2 regions of the Ideonella sp. BN130291 genome follow, and region 2 is predicted to be linked to the other one. Evidence: riboswitches for the same ligand, from Rfam matches in the RefSeq annotation. Region 2 holds a riboswitch; the other holds the start of a gene.
The links. A riboswitch is a leader RNA that binds a small molecule or an ion and turns the genes downstream of it on or off. The one in region 2 is predicted to bind glycine.

Region 1: it holds a riboswitch for glycine, as region 2 does, so the genes downstream of both, VPH43_RS14110 (D-amino acid dehydrogenase) here and gcvT (glycine cleavage system aminomethyltransferase GcvT) in region 2, are expected to answer to the same signal.

The regions. Positions count from the first base shown of each region.
Region 1 is NZ_JAZARE010000006.1:97,210-108,212, reverse strand. It holds gene creB (two-component system response regulator CreB) at 1-89, shown strand, start outside; gene creC (two-component system sensor histidine kinase CreC) at 86-1,549, shown strand; gene VPH43_RS14125 (hypothetical protein) at 1,546-1,692, opposite strand; gene creD (cell envelope integrity protein CreD) at 1,822-3,228, shown strand; gene VPH43_RS14115 (hypothetical protein) at 3,367-4,104, opposite strand; glycine riboswitch at 4,313-4,411, shown strand; gene VPH43_RS14110 (D-amino acid dehydrogenase) at 4,565-5,839, shown strand; gene VPH43_RS14105 (class I SAM-dependent methyltransferase) at 6,062-6,754, opposite strand; gene VPH43_RS14100 (hypothetical protein) at 7,129-7,455, shown strand; gene VPH43_RS14095 (hypothetical protein) at 7,707-8,078, shown strand; gene VPH43_RS14090 (GDSL-type esterase/lipase family protein) at 8,100-8,843, opposite strand; gene VPH43_RS14085 (esterase/lipase family protein) at 8,896-9,909, opposite strand; gene VPH43_RS14080 (M28 family metallopeptidase) at 9,939-11,003, opposite strand, start outside.
Region 2 is NZ_JAZARE010000010.1:228,180-239,182, reverse strand. It holds gene VPH43_RS21330 (L-serine ammonia-lyase) at 1-712, opposite strand, end outside; gene VPH43_RS21325 (alpha/beta hydrolase) at 729-1,571, opposite strand; gene gcvP (aminomethyl-transferring glycine dehydrogenase) at 1,573-4,470, opposite strand; gene gcvH (glycine cleavage system protein GcvH) at 4,556-4,930, opposite strand; gene gcvT (glycine cleavage system aminomethyltransferase GcvT) at 4,969-6,090, opposite strand; glycine riboswitch at 6,139-6,252, opposite strand; glycine riboswitch at 6,264-6,352, opposite strand; gene VPH43_RS21305 (M14 family metallopeptidase) at 6,491-8,278, shown strand; gene VPH43_RS21300 (serine hydrolase domain-containing protein) at 8,286-9,464, opposite strand; gene VPH43_RS21295 (tripartite tricarboxylate transporter substrate binding protein) at 9,461-10,444, opposite strand; gene VPH43_RS21290 (IclR family transcriptional regulator) at 10,545-11,003, opposite strand, start outside.

The DNA of each region.
Region 1 (11,003 bases), on a different contig from region 2:
AGCTGCAGCCCGACCTGGAGCTGATCGTCACGCACCGCGGCATAGGGTACTCGCTGGAGCTGCCCGCTGCCACCAAGGCCAGTCCGTGAAACTCGGCCTGCGCCTGCTGCTCGCGTTCTTCCTCATCACCGGCATCGCGGCGTTCTTCGTGCTGCGCGTGTTCGTGCAGGAGGTGCGGCCCAGCGTGCGCGAGGTGATGGAGGACCTGTTGGTGGACACCGCCAACATCCTGGCCGAGATGGCGGCGGACGACCTGGCACGCATGCCGCCCGGCGGCACGCTGCAGCAATCGGCCTTTGCACAGAACCTGCGGCAATACGCAGCCCGCCCGGTGGACGCCAAGATCTGGGGCTTGGCCAAGCAGACGCTGGACTACCGCGTCTATGTCACCGATGACACGGGCCGCGTGGTGTTCGACTCGGGCGACCCGCAGGGGGGCAGCGCCGTGGGGCAGGACTATTCGCGTTGGCGCGACGTGCGGCTCACCCTGCGCGGTGAATACGGGGCCCGCGCCACGCGCGAGCAGCCTGCCGACGACAGCAGCTCGGTGATGCACGTGGCCGCGCCCATCAAATCGCCGCACGGCCGGATCATCGGCGTGCTCACGGTGGCCAAGCCGCTGCGCACGGTGCAGCCGTTCGTGGAGCGCGCGGAGCGCAAGATCCTGCTCAGCGGCGTGTGGCTGTTGGGTTTGTCGCTCGTGGTGGGTGTAGCCGTCACCGGCTGGCTGGTGTGGTCGGTGCGGCGGCTGCGCCACTTTGCGCTGGAGGTGCAGGTGGGCGAGCGCCGCACGCCGCCGCACTTGAGCGGTGAGCTCGGTGAGCTGGCCTCCGCGATGGGCGCGATGCGCGACCGGCTCGAAGACCGCCAGCACCTGGAGCAGACGGTGCGCGCCCTCACGCATGAGCTCAAAAGCCCGATGACCGCCATTGCAGCCGCGGCGGAGTTGCTGCAGGACGAGCTGCCTGAGGCCGACCGGCAGGCGTTTGCGCGCGATATCCAGGAGCAGGTCAGGCGCCAGCGTGTGCTGGTGGAGCGGATGCTGGAGCTGTCCAAGCTCGAGCAGCGGCGCGCGCTGGCGCATCCACAGCGGCTGGCGCTCGTCGCGGTGGCGGACGCGGTGGTGACGCGTGCCGAAACGCGGGCGCGGCAACGCGGCGTGTTGTTGCAGTGGCTGCGCCGCGAGGCCGATGCTCATGTGCAAGGCGATGCCGAGCTGCTGGAGCTGGCCATCGCCAACCTGCTGGACAACGCGATCGACTTCTCGCCCGCCGGTGGCGCGGTGGTGCTGTCGGTGTGGGCGGATGCCGAAGGCGCGCACCTGCGTGTGCAGGACAACGGCCCCGGCGTGGAAGACTATGCCTTGCGGCGCCTGGGTGAGCGCTTTTTTTCCACGCCGCGGCCGTCAGCACCCAGTGAGCCGCCGCGCAAGGGCTCCGGGCTGGGCCTGGCCATCGTGCGCGAGGTGATGGCGCTGCATGGTGGGCGCATTCGTTTTGCCAACGTACAGCCGGGGCTGGCCGCGCAGATCGTGCTGCGGGTGGCTTAGGCGGACGGCATTCGCGCGAAGGTTTGCAGCGACGGGTCGATGGGGTCCCACGCCCACCCGCGCACGCGGTAGGTGAGCGCCTGCGGCACAAACCGGCTCGGGTCGTCCAGGCTCGCCGCGGGCACGGCGATCAGGCCCGGCATGTCGGCAAAGCGCAGTGCACCGGCGTGCCGCAAGCGCTTGGAGCGGCTTCACATTCGCTTCACACACTTCATCGCCAGCTCACAGTGCCAAGCCACAGTGCGCGCTCCATCACAAGAGCGAGAAGCGAGATGCGATTCCCCCTGTTGAGCAAGGCCGTCGCGATGGCGGCGGTGATCGTCGTGCTGGCGGTAGCGCTGTTCCGCGTGGAGAGCGTGGTCTACGAGCGCCAGATGCGCCAGCGCGAGGCTGAGGCCAACCTGCAGGAGAGCCTGGCCAGCCCGCAGACGGTGCTGGGCCCGCTGCTGCAGATGCGCTGCACCGAAACCTGGGAGCGTGCGGACGGTGACGGCAGGGACCGCAAGACCGTCACCGAGCGGCGCGAACGGGTGCTCACCGCCTGGCCGCGCACGCTGGTGGCACAAGCCGAGGCCGCGATCGAGCCGCGCTACCGCGGCCTGTTCAAGCTCAACGGCTACCTGGCCAAGGGCACGGTGAGCGCGCGCTTCGACGCACTGCCCGCCCCGGCCCCCTCCGCCGATCAGCCCGGCGCGCGCATGCTGTGCGAGCCGCCCACGCTGGCGGTGGCGCTCACCGACGCGCGCGGCATCCGCAGCGCCAGCGTGCTGGCCGCCGGCGAAACGCGCGTCGTGCAGCCCGGCAGCCTGCTCAAGACGCAGCCCCAGGGCTTCCATGTCACGCTGCCGCCGGCCGCGGTGGAGGCGCCGCTGGACGTGAAGGTGGCGCTGGAGCTGGCCGGCACCCGCAGCATCGGCTGGGTGCCTGTGGGGCAGGAGACCACGGTGGCGCTCACCTCGCCCTGGCCGCATCCGTCGTTTTCGGGCCGCTTTTTGCCGGTGGAGCGCAAGGTGTCTGCGGAGGGCTTCAGCTCACGTTGGCAGGTGAGCGCGCTGGCCACCACGGCGCAGGCCGCGGTGGAACACGGCGGCGCCTTGTGCGAGTGGCGTGACGATGGCGTGGCCTACGCGGTGGCGTCCGCCCCCGGCAACGGCGAGCGTACCGCCACGCCCTGCGTCGATTCGTTCAGTGTGGGCTTCATCGACCCGGTGAACGGTTATGTGCTCAACGACCGCGCGGTCAAGTACGGCATGCTGTTCATCGTGCTCACCTTCGTGACCGTGGCCCTGGTGGAGGTGATGCGGCGGCTGCGTGTGCATCCGATCCAGTACCTGCTGGTGGGCTTTGCGCTCACGGTGTTCTTCCTGCTGCTGCTCAGCCTGAGCGAGCACCTGCCGTTCTGGCAGGCGTACCTGGCAGCCAGCGTGGCCTGCACGGCGCTGCTGGCCTTCTACGGCGCGCACCTGCTGGGCGGCGCGCGCGCGGGGCTGGCCTTCGGGGCCGGGCTGGGGCTGCTCTATGCCGCCTTGTACGCGCTGCTGCAGATGGAGCAGACCGCCTTGGTGCTGGGCTCGCTGCTGCTCTTTGCGGTGCTCGCGGGTGTGATGGTGGCCACGCGGCGCATCAACTGGTACACGTTGATGGCACAGCTGCGCAGCGAGGGCAGGGCGGCGGCCTGACGCTGCCGGGGCAGCACGAACTGCCCGCATGTGTTCTGCAAAAAAGGGGTGGGGCGCCGGAAGGCGCCCCACCTGCTTCGACGGCATCAGCTCGCGCCTGATGCGCTTGTCCCGGGTCTTGCGTGTCGGCCGGTCTCGTCAGCGCCCGTCGCCGTCCGAGTCGCCGGGGATGGCGCGCTCGATGCCATCCTTGGCCCGCTGCCAGGCGTCACGCGAGGCATGTTTGGCATGGTCCCACTCGAGCGACGAAGTGCCGCGCGAGCTCTGCCAGTCCCGGCCGAGGTCCGACTCGATCTCGTCGAACTGACGCCCGGGGTAGCGGCTGTGTGCATCGACGCCATGGCGATAGGCAGGAGCGTAGTCGTCGTAGCTGGCGCCGCTTTGCACATAGGGCCGGTTGACCCAGTTGTCGCGCCAGTAGGTGTCGTGGTCGGCATCGGGGCCCACCTTGCCGGCCAAGGCGCCGGCGCCAGCGCCCGCCACCGCACCGATGGCTGCGCCCACCGGGCCGGTCACGCCACCCGCCAGGCTGCCCGCGATGGCACCACCGGCCACACCGCCCATCGCGCCGCCGGTCACGGCGCCGGTGGCGGTGTCGCGGTCGTCGACGTCGGTCCGGGCGAGGGTGTCGTCGCTCGTCACGTCAGAGCCCACGGCCACCTTGTCGTCGGAGCTCTTGCCGGCGACAGCGCCCACCACGGCGCCGGCGACGGCGCCGATGGCCGCACCCACCGGGCCGGTGACGCCCCCGGCCAGGGCCCCGGTGATGGCGCCGCCCGCCACCCCGCCGGCCACCGCGCCGGTCGCGGCGCCCTTGGCGACTGCATGGTTTTCCTTGTCCGACTGGACACCGCGCTCGTTGCTGCGATCTTTCATCACTGACTCCTCTCGTGGAGTGCGCCAGGTCATCGCTGCAGACAGCGGTGGCGTGGCGCACAGGATTGCTGGAAGCACTGAAGGACAGGGCAAGGGGCGTACCCTGCAGCCCGGCCGGTGTGCTCCGAAGCAGGAGCGATTGGCGTACCCGGTGTGGCACAGCCTGCAAGCGCCAGGGTGACCGGGCGCACGCGCCACGCTACCATCGCGCCATTGGTCGGGAGAGATCGCCAGGTGCACTGCGCCTGGTGGCGCCGAAGGAGCAACCGCCCCGGAAACTCTCAGGCAAAAGGACCGGCCAGTCCATGCATCTCTGAAGAGCGGCCGCACTCGTCATGCGGCCCACCGCAGGAGCAAGCGCCGGCTCATGCCAGGCGCGAATCTCTCAGGTTCCAAACAGAGGGGGCGTGCGGCGCGCGTCGTGCCGCCGCACTCCACCTTTGACGTTTGGAGACCTTGCATGAAATCGATCGCGGTCATCGGCGGTGGCATCACCGGCGTCACCTCTGCCTATGCACTCGCCCTGCGGGGCTTTTCGGTCACGCTGTTCGAGCGGCACCGCTATCCGGCGATGGAAACGTCCTTCGCCAATGGCGGCCAGCTGTCGGCATCCAACGCCGAGGTGTGGACCCATCCCGCCACGCTGCTCAAGGGCCTGAAGTGGATGCTGCGCAGCGACGCGCCGCTGCTGCTGAGCCCACGCCCCAGCTGGCACAAGCTGAGCTGGTTCGCGGAGTTCGTCGCCAGCATTCCGCACTACCGCCGCAACACCATCGCCACCGCTCGCATGGCGGTCGCGGCGCGCGAGCACCTGTTCGCCTGGGCGCAGGCCGAGGGCATAGCCTTCGACCTGCGGCGCGAGGGCATCCTGCACATCTACCGTGACCGCCAGGGCTTCGAGCATGCGGGCGAGGTGTCCCGGCTGCTGGCCGCGGGCGGGCTGGAGCGCCGGGCCGTCACACCGGCCGAGATGCGGCAGATCGAGCCCACGCTGGCCGGCAGCTTCCACGGTGGCTATTACACCGAGAGCGACGCCACGGGTGACATCCACAAGTTCACCGTCGGGCTGGCCGCCGCCGCGCAGCGACGGGGCGTGCGCACGCTGTATGGCGCCGCCGTGCGCCGGCTGGGCAGCGACGGCACCCGCGCGACTGTGAGCTACGACACCGGTGGCGAACGCGCGCAGAGCAGTTTCGACGCGGTGCTGGTGTGCGCCGGCATTGCCAGCCGGGCGTTTGCTTCGCAGCTGGGCGATCGCGTGAACATCTACCCGGTCAAGGGCTACTCCATCACGGTGCACCTGGCCGATGCGGCCAGCCAGCAGGGCGCGCCCACCGTCAGCCTGCTGGACGATGCCACCAAGCTGGTGACCAGCCGGCTGGGCGCGGACCGCTTCCGCGTCGCGGGCACGGCGGAATTCAACGGCGCCAACCGCGACATCCGCGCCGACCGCATCCGCCCGCTGGTCGACTGGGTGAACCTGTGCTTCCCGCAGGTGAGCACGCGCCAGGTGGTGCCGTGGGCGGGCCTGCGGCCGATGATGCCGGACATGATGCCCCGCGTCGGCCGCGGCCGGCAGGCCAACGTCTTCTACAACACCGGGCACGGGCACCTCGGCTGGACCCTGTGCGCGGTGACGGCGGACATGGTGGCTGGCGCGGTCGAGCAGGCGGCCAGCACGCTCGGCCGCCGGCGCGGCGTGCCTGCCCGATGGGCCGGTGCCGCGCAGGACTGACGCCTAAGGCCTCACCGGCTCTTCATGAGGTCGACCGGTTGCATGTCCTCGCTTTCGCACCGCGGGCAGCGCGCCGGTCGGGGCACCGGCGAGGGGCGGAAGTAGAAGAGCTTGCACTGTCCGCACCGCCAGGTGCGGCTGGTCTCTGGCGTTGTCATCCTGGCTCAGCAGCAAGGCGGATGCCGGCGGGGGCCCGCGCGAGCGTTCGCACGGGGCCTCCGTCTACCCGAAGGACGGGATCTTGCCGGCCGGCGGCTTGTTGCCGATGAAGTAGACGGACGGCCAGGCAAAACGGCCGAGCTCCATCCGGGAGATCAGCTTGACGGTGCTGGCATGGCGGGGATAGATGGCCTCGTAGTAGCTCACGCTGATGTCCACTGGCCGGGAGCCGAACGCCTCGCTCAAGGCGCTGCCGAGTTCCGACGCTGTAAAGCCCGCGTGTGCGCCGAACTCGTTGCGAAAGCGCCCTTGCAGCCGCATCTTCCAGTCCGCGGCGTTCCAGCGCAGCTTGTTCTTCCAATGCGCGCCCGACCCCATGTAACCGATGAGCCGGCTGCGGTTGGGCGTGCCGACACAGTAGTGCCCGCCTTCGGTGAGCACGCGGTCCATCTCGTTGAGCGCGCAGCGCCAGTCCGGAATGTGCTCCAGCGCATGGTACGAGTACACGTAGTCGAACGCGCCATCGGGAAACGGCAGCGAGCAGGCGTCGGCCACCCGCAAGTCCACCTGCTGCCGCGCTGCGGCGTCGAAGTTCGGGTTCAGGTCGATCCCGATCACCTCGCAGCCCAGTTCGCGCGACAGGATGGCGGCCTCGGTACCGTCGCCACAGCCGACGACCAGCAGACGGCTCACAGCGTTCGCAGCTTCTTCCCTGATCAGGCGGGCGAGCTGGGTGGGTTTGTCGGCAACGGGCATGTGCGACTCCCGTTTGTGTGCGGGACGCTAGAAGATCACCTCCGTTGTCAGGATGTCACCCCATGGGCTAGGGGGCGTTCAGGGCACCCCGTTTGCTGCCTGCGCCAGGCCGGACAAGCGTCCAGCGCATCGATGCGTAGCAGGGCTGGCCCCCCAAGCGGCACGGCGTGATCTGGCGTTGCACAGCGCGGCAGCCGGAAGTCCTTACGGTCGGGGCGACGCCACCCCGGTGTTGTCATCAAACGCTGACGCTGCTTTGCGTCGCACGCCGACTGCGAATCCTCGTGCGAGCGGCCATGCTCACGTCAGCGCTAGCTCGGCAGCAGTACCGCCGCAGTTGGATGCCCTTCAACCGGATTCAAAGGAATGACAACATGACCAAGCTCCATACCGCGATCGCCGCCGCTTCCCTCCTCGCGCTGGCCGGCCTGGCCCAAGCGCAGCAGGCGCCCGACGCCAGCAAGCCGAACCCCTCTGCCGCCACCACCACCGGCACGTCCACCTCGCAGACCGAAATGAACAAGGGTGTGCCGGGCGTGAACGTGGACACCGGCAGCAAGGCGTCCAACGGCGTGATCAGCGCTGACGTCGACAAGAACACCGACGCCAGCAACGTGACGAACCGCAGCAACACCAGCGGCACGGCCGACGTGAACACGTCCACCCGCAGTACGCGCGCTGCCCGCGCCGACCGCGGCTGATCGCCACGGCTGATTGGAGTGCAGAAGCGGGGGCGCCCAGCGGGCGCCCCCGCTTTGCCATGCCCGCGCGGCCTTGCTGAGGGTCAACCGTTCATCACCTGACGGTCCAGCGCGGCGACATTCCGCTCCGTAGCGGGCGCACCACCGCGCCTCTTGCCGCGGCGAGGAGCGCACGTAAAGAGTCTTCACTTCGTGGTCAAGCGGGTGCGACAATGCTGGGTTGCCGACCGCTTCTCCAGCGCGCCACATTCGTGCCCGACAACATCACCGTCCATCGCCGCCAGAACGCCCTCAGCCTGTTCCAGCAGTACGCCGAAGAGCAGATGCGCGCCGGCGTGGCGCCCAAGGGCCTGGAGCAGGCCTTCGCGCAGCAGCTGCAGATGAGCCCCAGCATGTGGAGCCAGATCAAGAGCAGCCGGCCCATCGGTGACAAGCTCGCGCGCCAGATCGAGGCCGCCTGCGCACGCCCGGCCGGATGGTTGGATGAAGCGCATGCGCCGCAGGGCCTGAGTGCGGCCGAGCAGCAGTTCCTCGGCCTGGCGCTGAAGGCCTGGCGCTCCACCAACGCCGAAGGCCGCAAGCGGCTCAAGCTGACGATGAAGGAACTGCTGGGGGCCGGGTGAGCGCGATGGCCGGCAGGGCGTTCAGCCCGACGCGATGCAGGCGTGGCTTTGCAACACCGCCCGCACCTGCTGCCACACCACCTGGTGCCCCGCATCGTTCAGGTGCACCCCGTCACCCACGTCGTAGCGCGGGTCGATGCGGCCGTCCGGCCCGGCCAGCTGCGCGCGCACCGGCACGAAGCAGGGGCCGGCGGCGTCGGCCAGCTGCTGGTCGATCTGCGGCAGAAGGGCCAGCCGGTCGGGCGGAAGGTCGCGCGGCTGGGTCGACAGCATCACCACCGGCACGCCGGCCTGCAGCGCCTGGCTGCGAATGGCCAGCAGGTTGGTCACCGTCTCGCTGACGCTGTAGCCCATGGCGGTGTCGTTGGTGGGCAGGGAGACAAACAGCGCCTGGGGATGCAATGCGAGCGCGGCATCCACATCCGCGCTGGGGTCCGGCGCGGGGCGCCCCGGCGGCGGCTGTGACCCGGCGGAGAGCACGTGGTAGCTGGTGAGGCTGGGCCGGGCCAGGTTGTGCACCACCACGCCCCGCGGCGCCTCTTCGGCGGCCATCAGCGCCACCCACCCTTGCCCTGCCGTGGCGCCCGCGCCTGCCGCGGTCGACGATCCGACCACCACCCAGGCGTGCGCCCCGGTGGCTGGCGGGGCGTCGGCCTGCGCGCTGCCACCACCGCCGCATCCAGCCACCAGCAGGGCGGCAAACCAGAGCGCCTGGCGCCAACGGGCTGGGCGACGAGCGGGAGAGGTGGGCTGCGGGCTGGGCATGTGCTTGGCGGGGTGGCGATCCCCTCGGTCCGGCAGGCGCCGTGCCCGCGGGCTAAGGTTGGGCGCCGTAAACACGCGCCAGCAGCTGCGACAGCGCGGCCTGCCTTTGCGGTGCGGTCGGGTTCAGCACACCATGGCGCTGCAGCAGCGCGATCAGCTTCACCGGGGCCACCCGTTCGTCGCCCACGATCTCCACATGTCCGGCCCCGACCTCCAGCACCTCGGCCAGCGGGTCGTCGTCGATCACCGGATGGCGTTGTTCGTCCAGGCTGAAGATCTCGTCGGACTCGGTGCAGCGCTCCCCCTCGTACCGCCGGCAGGTGCCGCGCTCGTCGGTCATCACCTTGAGGTAGCCGCGCACCTGCGCAGCCAGGCGGCCAGGCTGCTGGATGAAGGCCGAGTGCGCGGTGATCTCCGACCACTTGTCGCCGGTGATCAGCCGGCACATCGGCCCGATGAGGCCGAGCGTGAGCGCCCGCGTGACCGGGTTGCCGCACTGCTCGGCGGCCGCGATGCCGGCGAACGGGCCTGACACGGTCACCAGCCGCAGCTGCAGGCCCAGCTCGCGCATCGGGTCGGGCCGGTCACTCACCAGCGCACTGCGGGCGATGAGGGCGCCCTGGCTGTGGCCAATCACGGTGAGCTGCCTGCTCTCCATCGCACGTCCGAGCTGGTCGAGCGCGGCCACCAGCTGCCCCGAGCTGCGCATGAGGCTGTCACGGTCGTTGTAGGTGAAACACGCGGTCTGCTGGCCATGGAAGGCCAGCACCTGCGCCAGCCCCCGGAAGCGGCCGGACGAGCCGAAGCAGCCGTGCACCAGCACGTTCACCGGCTCGCGCGAGTTGAGCGACAGGCGTCGGTCGGGGTTGTCGGTGCACGGGCCCAGGCCCGGGATGCTGAGCGTGATGTCCGCAAGCGGCAGGGCGCCGGGCGCGATGGACTGCAGCTCAGGGTCGGCCGGCGGCGCGGCGGCGCAGCTGGCGAGCACGGCCGCTGCGAGCAGGAGCGGCCCGAGCACACGCCACCGCGCGAGGCCGGGAGGAAGGGCGCGGCGGCGGTCTTGCATGCCCGACTCTACCGCCGCGCCTGGGAGGGTCACTGCGGGCGGTAGCTCACGGTGAGGGCGTAGCTGCCCGCGGTGTAGCCCCTGAGCAGCACGTACACGTCGCCGTTGGAGGTGATGTTGATGCTGCAGCTTTCGCTGGCGCTGCTGCCGTCGGACTTGCAGTCGTAGCTGCGGGTGGTGGGCACGCTGCCACGCCTGGCGTAGAGGTCGATGTCCCCGGTGCCGGTGGTGCTGGCCTTGAAGCTGCCGCCGGCGCCCGCCTTGAAGGGGCCGAAGCTGCGGGTCTGGCCGCGCGTGAGCGTGCCGCTGAAGGTTTCCACGGTGTCGGGCAGCCCGGGCCCGTCGCTGCCCAGCTCCACCGCGTAGGCCAGGGCCATGCGCGCGAACTTCAGCGAGTGTTCCGCGGTGCTGCCGGTGTTGGCGTAGGTGTCGTTGGCGGTGTGGATGTAGGGGTCGTCCTCACCCATGGCCGCTTCGAAAGGCATGGAGGCGGCGTAGCCCTGCGCGTTCCACGAGGCGTGGTCCGAGCAGGCATAACCGCAGCGGTCGGTGCCGATGGTCAGCGTGGGCAGGTAGGTCTTGATCAGGTTGCTGACGAAGGTGTTCTGGGCGCTGTCGGTGTAGTCGCTGAAGATGTAGATGTCGTTGGCCGAGCCCTTGTAGTTGGTCATGTCCAGCTGCATCACGCCCACCACGTTGGTGCCGGCGGTGGCGTAGCTCTTGGCGATCTCCTGCGACCCGCGCAGCCCCACTTCTTCTGCCGCATAGGCCATGAACTTGATCGTGCGGCGCGGCTTGTAGCCGTTGGCCACCAGCGTGCGGTACACCTCGGTGAGGCTGGCCACGCCCGAGGCGTCGTCATCCGCCCCCGGCGCGCGGGTGGTTTCGCCAGTGCCGGCCTGGTTGATGGAATCGAGGTGGCCGCCGAGCACCACCACTTCGTTGGGGTTGTCGGTGCCGCGGATGGTCGCGATCACCGACTTCTGCTTCCAGTTGGGGTGGGTGAACTGCTCCACCGTGATGTCGCTGCGGCCGTTGGCCAGCGTCGTCCAGCGCTGCTTCAGCCAGTCCGACGCATTGACGCCGCCGCTGGT
Region 2 (11,003 bases):
GGATGCCTTCGGTGCGGCAGCCGCGGGCCACGCAATCCTGCATCGCCTTCCAGATGCGCAACAGGCCGGCGTCGATCTCGGCGTCGGTGCGCCAGTGGCGCTCGTTGCGCCGCATGATCTCGGCGATGCTGCAGTGTTCGCGCCGGGTGAGCGCCAGCAGGTCGTCGCCGCTGTGGAAGGGGTAGGGCAGCACGGTGGTGTCAGGCGCGACGGCCTTGTGCTTGCTGCCGTCGGCCGCCACTTCCTCGCTCACCACGAAGCCGCCGCCCACCGAGTAGTAGGTCTTGCTCAGCAGCTCGGCGCCGGCGGCGTCGAAGGCAGTGATGCGCATGCCGTTGGCATGGAAGGGCAGGGTCTCGCGGCGCAGGAAGATGAGGTCCTGCGCTTCGTTGAACGCGATCTCGTGCTGCCCCAGCAGGCGCAGCCGGCCGGTGCCACGCAGGCCGTCGAGCATCGCGGGCACCGCCTCCACATCCACCGTGTCGGGCTCATGGCCCAGCAAGCCCAGCAGCACGGCCTTGTCGCTGCCGTGGCCCTTGCCGGTGGCGCCCAGGGAGCCATACAGCTGCGACTGCACGCGGGCGGTGCGATCGAGCAGGCCCTCGTGCTGCAGGCGCAGCGCGAACATGCGCGCGGCGCGCATGGGGCCCACGGTGTGGGAGCTGCTGGGGCCGATGCCGATCTTGAACAGATCGAAGGCTGAAACTGCCATCTCGTTGTCTCCGGTTCTAGGGCGCCTGCAATGCGGTTTGCATCGCGGCGATCACCTGCTGCCGCACGGGCTCGTGTGTGAGCCCGTCGACATGCTGGGTCTGTTGGACTTCCAGCCACTGTTTCGGTTCGGGTGCGGCCGCAAACAAGGCCCGGCCATGTGCCAAAGGCACGACCGTGTCGTCCGCGCTGTGCAGCACGAACACCGGCACGGTAAGTTTTTTCACGGCGGTGAGCGGGTCACGCTCCGCGCCGGGCAGCAGCCACTGCGCCGCGGGCAGCAGGGCGGCCAGCGCGCTGCCGCGCACGGCATCACGCGCGATGCCGCGGTAGCTGCTGAAGGGGCAGTCCAGCACCAGCAGCTTCACGCCCGCCGGATCTGCCACCACGGTGCGCACGGCCGTGGCGCCGCCGAGGCTCTGCCCCAGCACCACCACCCGCTGCGCGTTCACGCCCGGTTGCTGGCGCAGCCAGCGCAGGGCTGCCAGGGAATCAGCCACCACGCCGTCCAGGCTGGGCTCGCCGCTGGACTGGCCGAAGCCGCGGTAGTCGAAGGTGAGCAGGTTGAAACCGGCCTTGGGCAGCCATTCCACCAGCGGCAGGTGGTTGGAGATGTTGGCCGCGTTGCCGTGCAGGTGCAGCACCGTGCCGCGCACGGGGCCCTGAGCCGGCAGCCACCAGCCATGCAGGCGGCTGCCGTCCGGCCCGGGGATGGTCACGTCCCGCGACGCGAGCCCGAACTGCTGCGGCGTGGTGTAGACCGTGCGGTCCGGGTAGAAGAACTGCCGCTCCACGCAGCCGGCCAGGAAGCTCAGCACCACCAGCGCCAGGAACAGTTTCGTGACGCGGGCGGCTGGCACATCAGGCTTCGTATTCGGAAGTGGGGATGCAGGCGCAGAAGAGGTTGCGGTCGCCGTACACGTTGTCCACCCGGCCCACCGGCACCCAGTATTTCTGCCGCCGCAAGGTGGCCACCGGATAGGCGGCCTCCTCGCGGGTGTAGGCATGCGTCCACTCGGTCTTGAGCAGGGCTTCGGCGGTGTGGGGCGCGTTCTTCAGCGGGTTGTCTTCCTTCGGCCAGGCGCCTTGTTCGACCTTTCGGATCTCTTCGCGGATCTGGATCATCGCGTCGCAGAAGCGGTCCAGCTCTACCAGCGGCTCGCTCTCGGTGGGCTCGACCATCAGCGTGCCGGGCACCGGGAAGCTGAGCGTGGGCGCGTGAAAGCCGTAGTCGATCAGGCGCTTGGCCACGTCTTCGGCGCTGATGCCGGTGGCGTCCTTCAGCGGGCGCAGGTCGAGGATGCACTCATGCGCCACACCACCGCCCTTCAGGCCGTCCATCCCGCCGCTGTAGAGCACGGGGAAGTGTTCGTTCAGGCGCGCGGCGATGTAGTTGGCCGAGAGGATGGCGGTTTCGGTGGCGAGGGTGAGGCCGTCGGCGCCCATCATGCGGCAGTACATCCAGCTGATCGGCAGCACGGCGGCGTTGCCCAGGGGCGCAGCGCTCACGGCGCCGATCTGCTTGTCGGTGCCGATGCCGGCCGTGCGGTGCGCGGGCAGGAAGGGCTTGAGGTCTTCCACCACCGCCACCGGGCCCACGCCCGGGCCGCCGCCGCCGTGCGGGATGCAGAAGGTCTTGTGCAGGTTGAGGTGGCTCACGTCGCCGCCAAACTCCCCGGGCGCGGCCACGCCCACCAGCGCGTTCATGTTGGCGCCGTCCACGTACACCCGGCCACCGTGCTGGTGCACCACGGCACACAGCTCCTTGATGTGGTCCTCGAACACGCCGTGGGTGGACGGGTAGGTCACCATCACCGCGGCCAGCTTGTCGCTGTGCTGTTCGCACTTCGCTTTCATGTCACCGAAGTCCACGTTGCCATCGGCATCGCATTTGGTGACGACGACCTTCATGCCCACCATCATGGCGCTGGCCGGGTTGGTGCCGTGCGCGCTTTCGGGGATCAGCACGATGTCGCGATGGCCCTGGCCACGCGCTTCGTTCCAGGCCTTGATCACCAGCAGGCCGGCGTACTCACCCTGCGAGCCGGCATTGGGCTGCAGGCTCACGCCGGCATAACCCGTGGCCTGGCTCAGCCAGGCGCACAGCTGCTCATTCAGCAGCTCGTAGCCCTTGAGCTGGTCGCGCGGCGCGAAGGGGTGCACATGCGCAAACTCCGGCCAGGTGATGGGGATCATCTCGCTGGTGGCGTTGAGCTTCATGGTGCAGGAGCCCAGCGGGATCATGGTGCGGTCCAGCGCCAGGTCCTTGTCGGCCAGGCCGCGCAGGTAGCGCAGCATCTCGGTCTCGCTGTGGTGCGCGTTGAACACCGGGTGCGACAGGAACGCGCTGCGGCGCTCCAGCTCGGCGGGGTACAGCGGCGAAATGCCTTTTTCGAAGCGGTCGAAGCCGGGCACCGACTGGCCGCCGGCGAACATGCGCCACAGCGCCTCGATGTCGGCGCGGGTGGTGGTTTCGTCCAGCGTGATGCCCAGCGTGGTGGCGCTGGCATGGCGCAGGTTCATGCCGTGCGCGATGGCGCTGGACAGCAGCTCGTCGGTGCGCACGCCGGTGTGCACTTCCAGCGTGTCGAAAGCCTCTTCGTGCTCCAGCGTGAAGCCCATGGACTTCAGGCCCTCGGCCAGGATGGCGGTGTAGCTGGCCACGCGGCGCGCGATGCGCTTCAGGCCCTCCGGGCCGTGGTACACGGCGTACATGCTGGCCACCACCGCGGGCAGCACCTGCGCGGTGCAGATGTTGGAGGTGGCCTTCTCGCGGCGGATGTGCTGCTCGCGCGTCTGCAGCGCCAGGCGGTAGGCCTTGTTGCCGTGGCTGTCGATGCTCACGCCCACCAGCCGGCCCGGCATGGAACGCTTGAACTCGTCCTTGGTCGCCATGTAGGCCGCGTGCGGGCCGCCGTTGCCCATGGGCATGCCGAAGCGCTGGGTGGTGCCCACCACGATGTCTGCACCTTGTTCGCCCGGGGGGGTGAGCAGGGTGAGCGCCAGCAAGTCGGCGGCGACGATCGCCAGGCCGCCCTTGGCGTGCACGGCTTCGGTCAGCGGCTTCAGGTTGCGCACGCGCCCCGACACGCCGGGGTACTGGAACAGCGCCGCAAAGTGCTCGCCTTGTGCGGCATCTTTGGCGGGGCCCACCACCACGGTGATGCCGAGCGGCGTGGCACGGGTGCGCACCACTTCCAGCGTCTGCGGCAGCACGTCGTTGGCCACGAAGAAGCTCAGGCTCTTGCTCTTGCCCACGCGCAGCGCCAGCGTCATGGCCTCGGCCGCGGAGGTGGCCTCGTCCAGCATGGACGCATTGGCGATCGCCATGCCGGTGAGGTCGGTCACCATGGTCTGGAAGTTCACCAGCGCTTCCATGCGGCCTTGGCTGATCTCCGCCTGGTAGGGCGTGTAGGCGGTGTACCAGGCGGGGTTCTCCAGCACGTTGCGCAGGATGACACCCGGCGTGACGGTGCCGTGGTAGCCCTGGCCGATGAAGCTCTTGAGCACCTTGTTCTGCTGCGCCAGCGTCCTCAGCTCGGCCAGCGCCTGCGCTTCGGTGAGCGGCGCGGGCAGCTGCATGCCCTGCGCCCGCTTGATGGCCTGCGGCACGATGGCGTCGATCAGCGCCCGGCGCGAGGCCGCGCCGATCACGCTCAGCATGTGCTGTTCGTCGCGTTGCTCCGGCCCGATGTGGCGCGCCACGAATTCGGAACAGTTCTCGAGTTCACCCAGGGGCTTCACGGCGGACATCAGCATGGCTTGTGGCGGCAGAAGAAAAAGAAACGGCGCGGTGGGCGCCGGCGTCGGCAGGCGGCGGGTGGCCGCATGCCGAAAGGGAGGATCAAAGGGTCTTCAGCAGGGCGTCGTACGCGGGCGGATCCATCAGTTCGTCGAACTCGGCCATGTTGGTCACATGCACCTTGAAGAACCAGCCATTGCCCAGCGGGTCGGTGTTGGCCAGCGACGGGTTGGCGCGCAGCTCCTCGTTCACTTCCACCACTTCGCCGGTGCAGGGCATGTACAGGTCGGCCGCGGCCTTCACCGATTCCACGACGCCGGCGACCTCGCCCTTCTTGTAGCTCTTGCCCACTTCGGGCAGGTCGACGAAGACCACGTCACCCAGCGCGTCCTGCGCATGGTGGGTGATGCCGACGATCGCGGCTTCGTGGTCCTCGATGTTGATCCACTCGTGTTCTTCGGTGTACTTGGTCGTCATTCGATGCTCCTGGCGTGTTCGTGATGGAGAAGGAAGGTTCAACCGCGGTGGTAGCGGTGGGGGGCAAACGGCATGGGCGCCACGCGCATCGGGTAGCGCTTGCCGCGCACCTCAGCGTACACCTCGTGGCTGGGCAGGGCGTGGTTGGCGGCCAGGTACGCCATCGCGATCGGCTGGTTCACGCCGGGCGCCAGCGTGCCGCTGGTCACATGGCCGAGCTTGTGGCCATGGGCATCGAAGATCTGCGCGCCTTCGCGCACCGGCATGCGCTCCAGGCCCACCAGGCCCACGCGCTTGCTGGAGGCGCCGCCCGCGAGCTGCGCCTCGATGACGCTTGCGCCGGGGTAGTGGCCAGCCCGCGCCCCACCAGGGCGGCGCACCTTCTGGATCGCCCAGGTGAGCGCGGCTTCCACCGGCGTGGTGGTTTCGTTGATGTCGTGGCCGTACAGGCACAGCCCGGCTTCCAGGCGCAGCGTGTCGCGTGCGCCCAGGCCGGCGGGCTTGACCTCGGGGGCGGCGAGCAGCTCACGCGCCAGCGCTATCGCATGGGTATCAGGCACCGAGATCTCGAAGCCGTCCTCGCCGGTGTAGCCCGAGCGGGTGACGAAGCAGTCGGCGCCGGCCAGCTCGAAGTGGCCGCCGGTCATGAAGGTGAGCTTGGCCACGCCCGGGTTCATGCGCGCGAGCGCATCCACCGCCTTGGGGCCCTGCAGCGCCAGCAGCGCGCGATCGGGCAGCGGCACGATCTGGCAGCGGTGGCCGATGTGGGTGATGAGATGCCGGGTGTCGGCGTCCTTGCAGGCGGCGTTGACGATGACGAACAGGTCGTTCTCGCGCCGCGTGATCATCAGGTCGTCGAGGATGCCGCCGTTGCTGTTGGTGAACAGGCCGTAGCGCTGCTTGCCCACGGGCAGGTCCACCACGTCCACCGGCATCAGGGTTTCCAGCGCGGCCGCGGCCTCGTTGCCGATCAGGCGCAGCTGGCCCATGTGCGACACGTCGAACAGCGCGGCGGACTCGCGGCACTGCTTGTGTTCGGCCACGATGCCGGCGGGGTAGCTCACCGGCATGTCGTAGCCGGCAAAGGGCACCATCTTGGCGCCGAGTTCGAGGTGCAGGGAATGGAGCGGGGTCTTCAGCAGGTTTTCTTCAGCGGACATTCTGTTGTTCTCCGAGGGCCATCGATTCCTGCACCGGTGAAGGTGGGGGATGCCCTCGCTGTCCGCTTTACCTGAGAGATTGACGGAGCCGGTGTGGCCGGTGGTTCCGCTTGCCCCTTCGGTGGACGAGCTCGCAACCCGTCTCTCTCCAGTGAGGTACGCCGCAAGTCTGCAGCGTCTTGCCAGTCCTTTTGCCTGAGCGTTCGGGGGTGACCCTGCGCCTTCGGCGGCTTCATGTGAAGCTCTCTCCTGACAAGCGGGCAGTGTAGCTGATCGCCTTTGAAACGGGTGCTCACGTTCGCCGGCCCGGATTCGGGCTGCGCCGTTGCCGGATCGGTTCTATGCTGCCGCCCTCCCAACATCTGCCCGTGGCCTGGCATGGCGCCGGCCACGCTTGCCCATGAAACTGCGCTCCCTGCTCCCTGCCGGCCTGTGTGTGGTGCCCTTGCTCAACGCCGCGGCCGCGGCGCCCGCTGGGTTGACCACGCTGGCCGAGCGCACGGCCTGGCAGCAGACCGGCCGTTATGAAGAGGTGATCGCGCTGTGCGATGCCTTCCAGCGTGCCTACCCCGCGGCAGTGCGCTGCATCGACTTCGGCCACACGCCCGAAGGCCGGCCGATGAAGGCGCTGGTGGCCTCGCGCAGTGGCGCGCTGACCGCCAAGGAGGCGCAACGGCGCGGCCTGCCGGTGCTGCTGGTGCAGGGCGGCATCCATGCCGGCGAGATCGACGGCAAGGACGCGGGCTTCCTGGCTTTGCGCCAGGTGCTGGAGGGTGCAGCGGCGCCGGGTGCGCTGGACCGGCAGGTGCTGCTGTTCGTGCCGGTGTTCAACATCGACGGCCATGAGCGCTTCGGCGCCTGGAACCGGCCCAACCAGCGTGGCCCGAAGGAGATGGGCTGGCGCACCACCGCGCAGAACTTCAACCTGAACCGCGACTACGCCAAGGCCGATTCGCCAGAGATGCAGGCCATGCTGCGCCTGGTGAACGAGTGGGATCCGCTGGCGGTGATCGACCTCCATGTCACCGACGGCGCGAAGTTCGAACACGACGTGTCCATCCAGGTGGAGCCGGTGCATGCGGGCGACCCCGCGCTGCGCAATGCGGGCAGGCAGCTGCGCGACGCGGTGATCGGCGACCTCGCGCGCCAGGGCTCGTTGCCCTTGCCGTTCTACATGTCCTTCGTGACCGAGGACGATCCTGCCTCCGGCTTCGAAGACAGCGTGTCGCCGCCGCGTTTTTCCACCGGCTACTTCCTGCTGCGCAACCGCTTCGCCATGCTGGTGGAAGCACATTCGTGGAAGGACTATCCCACCCGCGTGCGCATCACGCGCAACACCGTGGTGTCGGTGCTGGCGCAGGTGGCGGCCCACGGCCAGGCGTGGCGAGCCTTGCAGCAGGCGGCCGACGAGCGCGCGGCGCACCTGGCCGGGCAGCCCGTGGCCCTGGACTACCAGGCGAGCGAGAAACAGCGCATCGTCGAGTTCCGCGGCTACGAGTACACACGCACACCGTCGGAGGTGTCCGGCGCGCTGATGACGCGCTACGACGAAAGCCGGCCGCAACTGTGGCGCGTGCCCTTGCGCGACGACTTGCAGCCGGCGCTCAGCGTGCCCGCGCCGGCCGCCGGGTATGTGGTGCCGGCCGCGCATGCCGCGGGGGTGGCGCAGCGCCTGGCTGTGCATGGCATCAGCTTTCGCACGCTGCCTCAGGCGATGGCCCGGGTGCCGCTCGAAACCTTCCGTGCTGACAAGGCGAACTTTGCGGCGGCCTCGGTGGAATCGCACCAGCGCGTCGCCCTGCACGGCCGCTGGCAACCTGAGCAGCGCGACCTGGCGGCCGGTGCACTCTTCGTGCCGATCGCGCAGCGCAAGGCCCGGTTGGTGATGGCGCTGCTGGAGCCGCAGGCGCCCGATTCGCTGGCGGCCTGGGGCCTGTTCAACAACGCCTTCGAGCCCAAGGAGTACATGGAGCCGTATGTGGCGGAGGAAGTGGCGCGCGAGCAGATGGCGGCCGACCCGGCGCTGGCGGAGGCCTTCCGCCAACGCGTCGCCGAGGACGCCGAGTTCGCCAGGAGCCCGCAGGCGCGGCTGGAGTTCTTCTACCGGCGCCACCCGTCGTGGGACGAGCAGTTCCGGCTCTATCCGGTGATGCGCACGGCGACCGACCCGGCATCCGCCGCGCGTTGAACCCGGCTCACAGCGCCGCGTAGACGGCGCTGCGGAAGAACGCCTGGTAGGCCTCGCGCAAGGAAGGCGCCTGCATCATCCAGATCGCAATGAGCTGGGCCTGCGGGTCGATCCAGAAACTGGTGCCGCCCAGTCCGGCCCAGTGGTAGTCGCCTGCATGGCCCGGGTAGCGCGCGCCCGCGTCGGCCAGCCGCACCGCAAAGCCCAGGCCGAAACCGTAGCCGGGGCCGGGCAGGTACTCGGTGGTGGCGCCGGGCACCTGGCTGGCGCGGATGATCTCCGCACCGAGCTGATCCTGCGTCATCAGCGCGATGGTGTCCGCGCGCAGCAGGCGCGTGCCGTCCAGCTCGCCGCCGGCCAGCAGCAGGCGGGCAAAGCGCAGGTAGTCTGCCGCGGTGGACACCAGGCCACCGCCACCCGACTCCAGCACCGGCGGCTGGGTGGCGTCCAGCAGGCGGATCGGCTGGCCGGTCTCGGGATCGGCCGCAAAGGGCTGCGCCAGGCGATGCTGTTCCGCGGCCGGCACATGGAAACCGGTGTCCACCATGCCCAGCGGCTGGAAGATCTGTTGCGCCAGGTGCTCGCCCAGGGTCTGCCCGGTGATGCGCTCGATCAGGGCGCCGAGCAGGTCGGTGGCGCGGCTGTATTCCCACACCGTGCCTGGCGCATAGGCCAGCGGCAGGCGCGCGAGGCGGTGCGCAAATTCGGTGTTGCTGGCCTGGCGCGATTCCACGCCCGCCTGCAGGTAGCGTGACTTCAGCAGCGACTGGCCGAAGATGCCGTAGGTGAAGCCGGCGGTGTGGCGCAGCAGGTCGCGCACCGTGGGCGGGCGCGGGCAGGGCATGAGCGCCAGCGTCTTGCGGCCGTCGCCGTCCACCGTTTCGGTGGCCACCTGCAGGCTGCCGAACTCCGGCAGGTGCAGCGCGACCGCATCGTCCAGGCCGAGGCGGCCCGCTTCCACCAGCATCATCGTGGCCACCGAGACGATCGGCTTGGTCATCGAATAGATGCGGAAGATCGTGTCCTCGGTCATGGCCGCGCCGCTGGCCGGATCGCGCTGGCCGATGGCGCGCTGGTGCACCACGTCGCCGGCGTGCTGCACCCGCATCACTGCACCGGGGATGCGGCCGGCGGCCACGTCCCGCGCTACGGCGTCGTCGAGCGCCTGCCAGCGGTCGGCCGTCACTTGGCCGCCAGCCCCAGGCGCTCGATCAGCGCCTTGTCCTTGGCGAAGGTGGCGACGGCCCATTGGCGGTATTCATCGCCGTTGCGGTACCAGAGGTCCTGGTTCAGCTGCTCCAGCAGGGCCAGGTGCTTGGGGTCGTCCATCGCCTTCTTGAACGCGTCATGCAGCGTCTTCACGATGGCCGGGTCCATGCCCTTGGGGCCCGCCAGTCCGTAGGGTGAGCTGGACACCACGTTGTAGCCGAGCTCCTTGGCGGTGGGCACGTTGGGCCAGCGGCGGGTGCGCTTCTCGCCAAAGGTGACCAGCAGGCGCATCTGGCCGCTGTCCACGAACTTGTCCCAGCCGGTGGCGTCGCTTTGCGCCATGACATGCCCGCCCAGCAGGGCCTGCTGCATGTCGGCGTTGCCCTTGAAGGGCACGTGCACCAGTTGCACCTTGGCGTTGTCGGCCAGCTCTTCCATCAGCAGGTGCGGCGAGGTGCCGATGCCGGTCGAGCCGTAGTCGATGGTGTTGGGCTTCTGGCGCGCGGCCTCGATGTACTCGTTGAAGGTCTTGAAGGGCGAATCGGCCCGCACCGTCAGGCCGAAGGTATAACCCGACACGCCGAGGATGAAGCTGAAGTCGTTGATCGGATGCCACGGCGTCTTCTGCATGTGCGGCACCCGCAGCATGCCCATGGGGTATTGGGCGATGGTGTAGCCGTCCGGCTTGGCGGTCATCGCCATGCTGCTGGGGCCCAGGGTGCCGCCGGCGCCGGGCTTGTTCTCCACCACGATGGTCTGGCCCAGGTGCTTGCTGGCGATCTCCGCCAGGCCGCGCATGTGTCGGTCGGTGGAGCCGCCGGCGGGCCAGGGCACGATCAAGGTGATGGGGCGGCTGGGATAGGTGTCCGCGAAAGTCGAGGTCCAGGGCGCCACAAGCGCCGCGGCGGCAGCGGCGGTCAGCAGGCTGCGGCGGGTGGGTGAAAGGTCACGGCTCAAGGCGTCTCCAATCGTGTTCTGCACTGCAGAATTTGGTTTTGCTTCCGATCCATCGTATCGGAACGCTTCCTGCGCTGTAAACCAGGGTGTGCGCCGATGGTCAGCGCAGCAGCTGATCCTCGATGCGCTGCACCAGCTCGATCAGCCGCGGGCGCGCTTCGTTCAGCAGAAATTCCTTCGACAGGTTGAACGACGGGCCGCCGCAGTTGATGGCCATCAGCGGCATGCCGCCGCCGGGGTTCACCGCACGCGCGATCGCGTTCACGTCCTTCTGCCAGTCACCGAAGGAGCAGGCCACGCCCAGCTGCTGATGGTCCGCCACCGCCTGCTCGATGCCGCGGCGGATGCCGGGCCAGGCCACAGGGTCCAGCTGCTCCACCTGTTCCATCACGTCGCGCCGCTCGCGCTCTGCGCAGGCGGCCAGGTAGGCGCGCCCGATCGCCGAGGTGGCCACCGGTACGCGCGAGCCCACGTCCAGCGACAAGGTGAGCGCGGCGCTGCTGCGGCAGTTCTCCACATAGATCATCGACAGCCGGTCGCGCGTGGCCAGCGACACCAT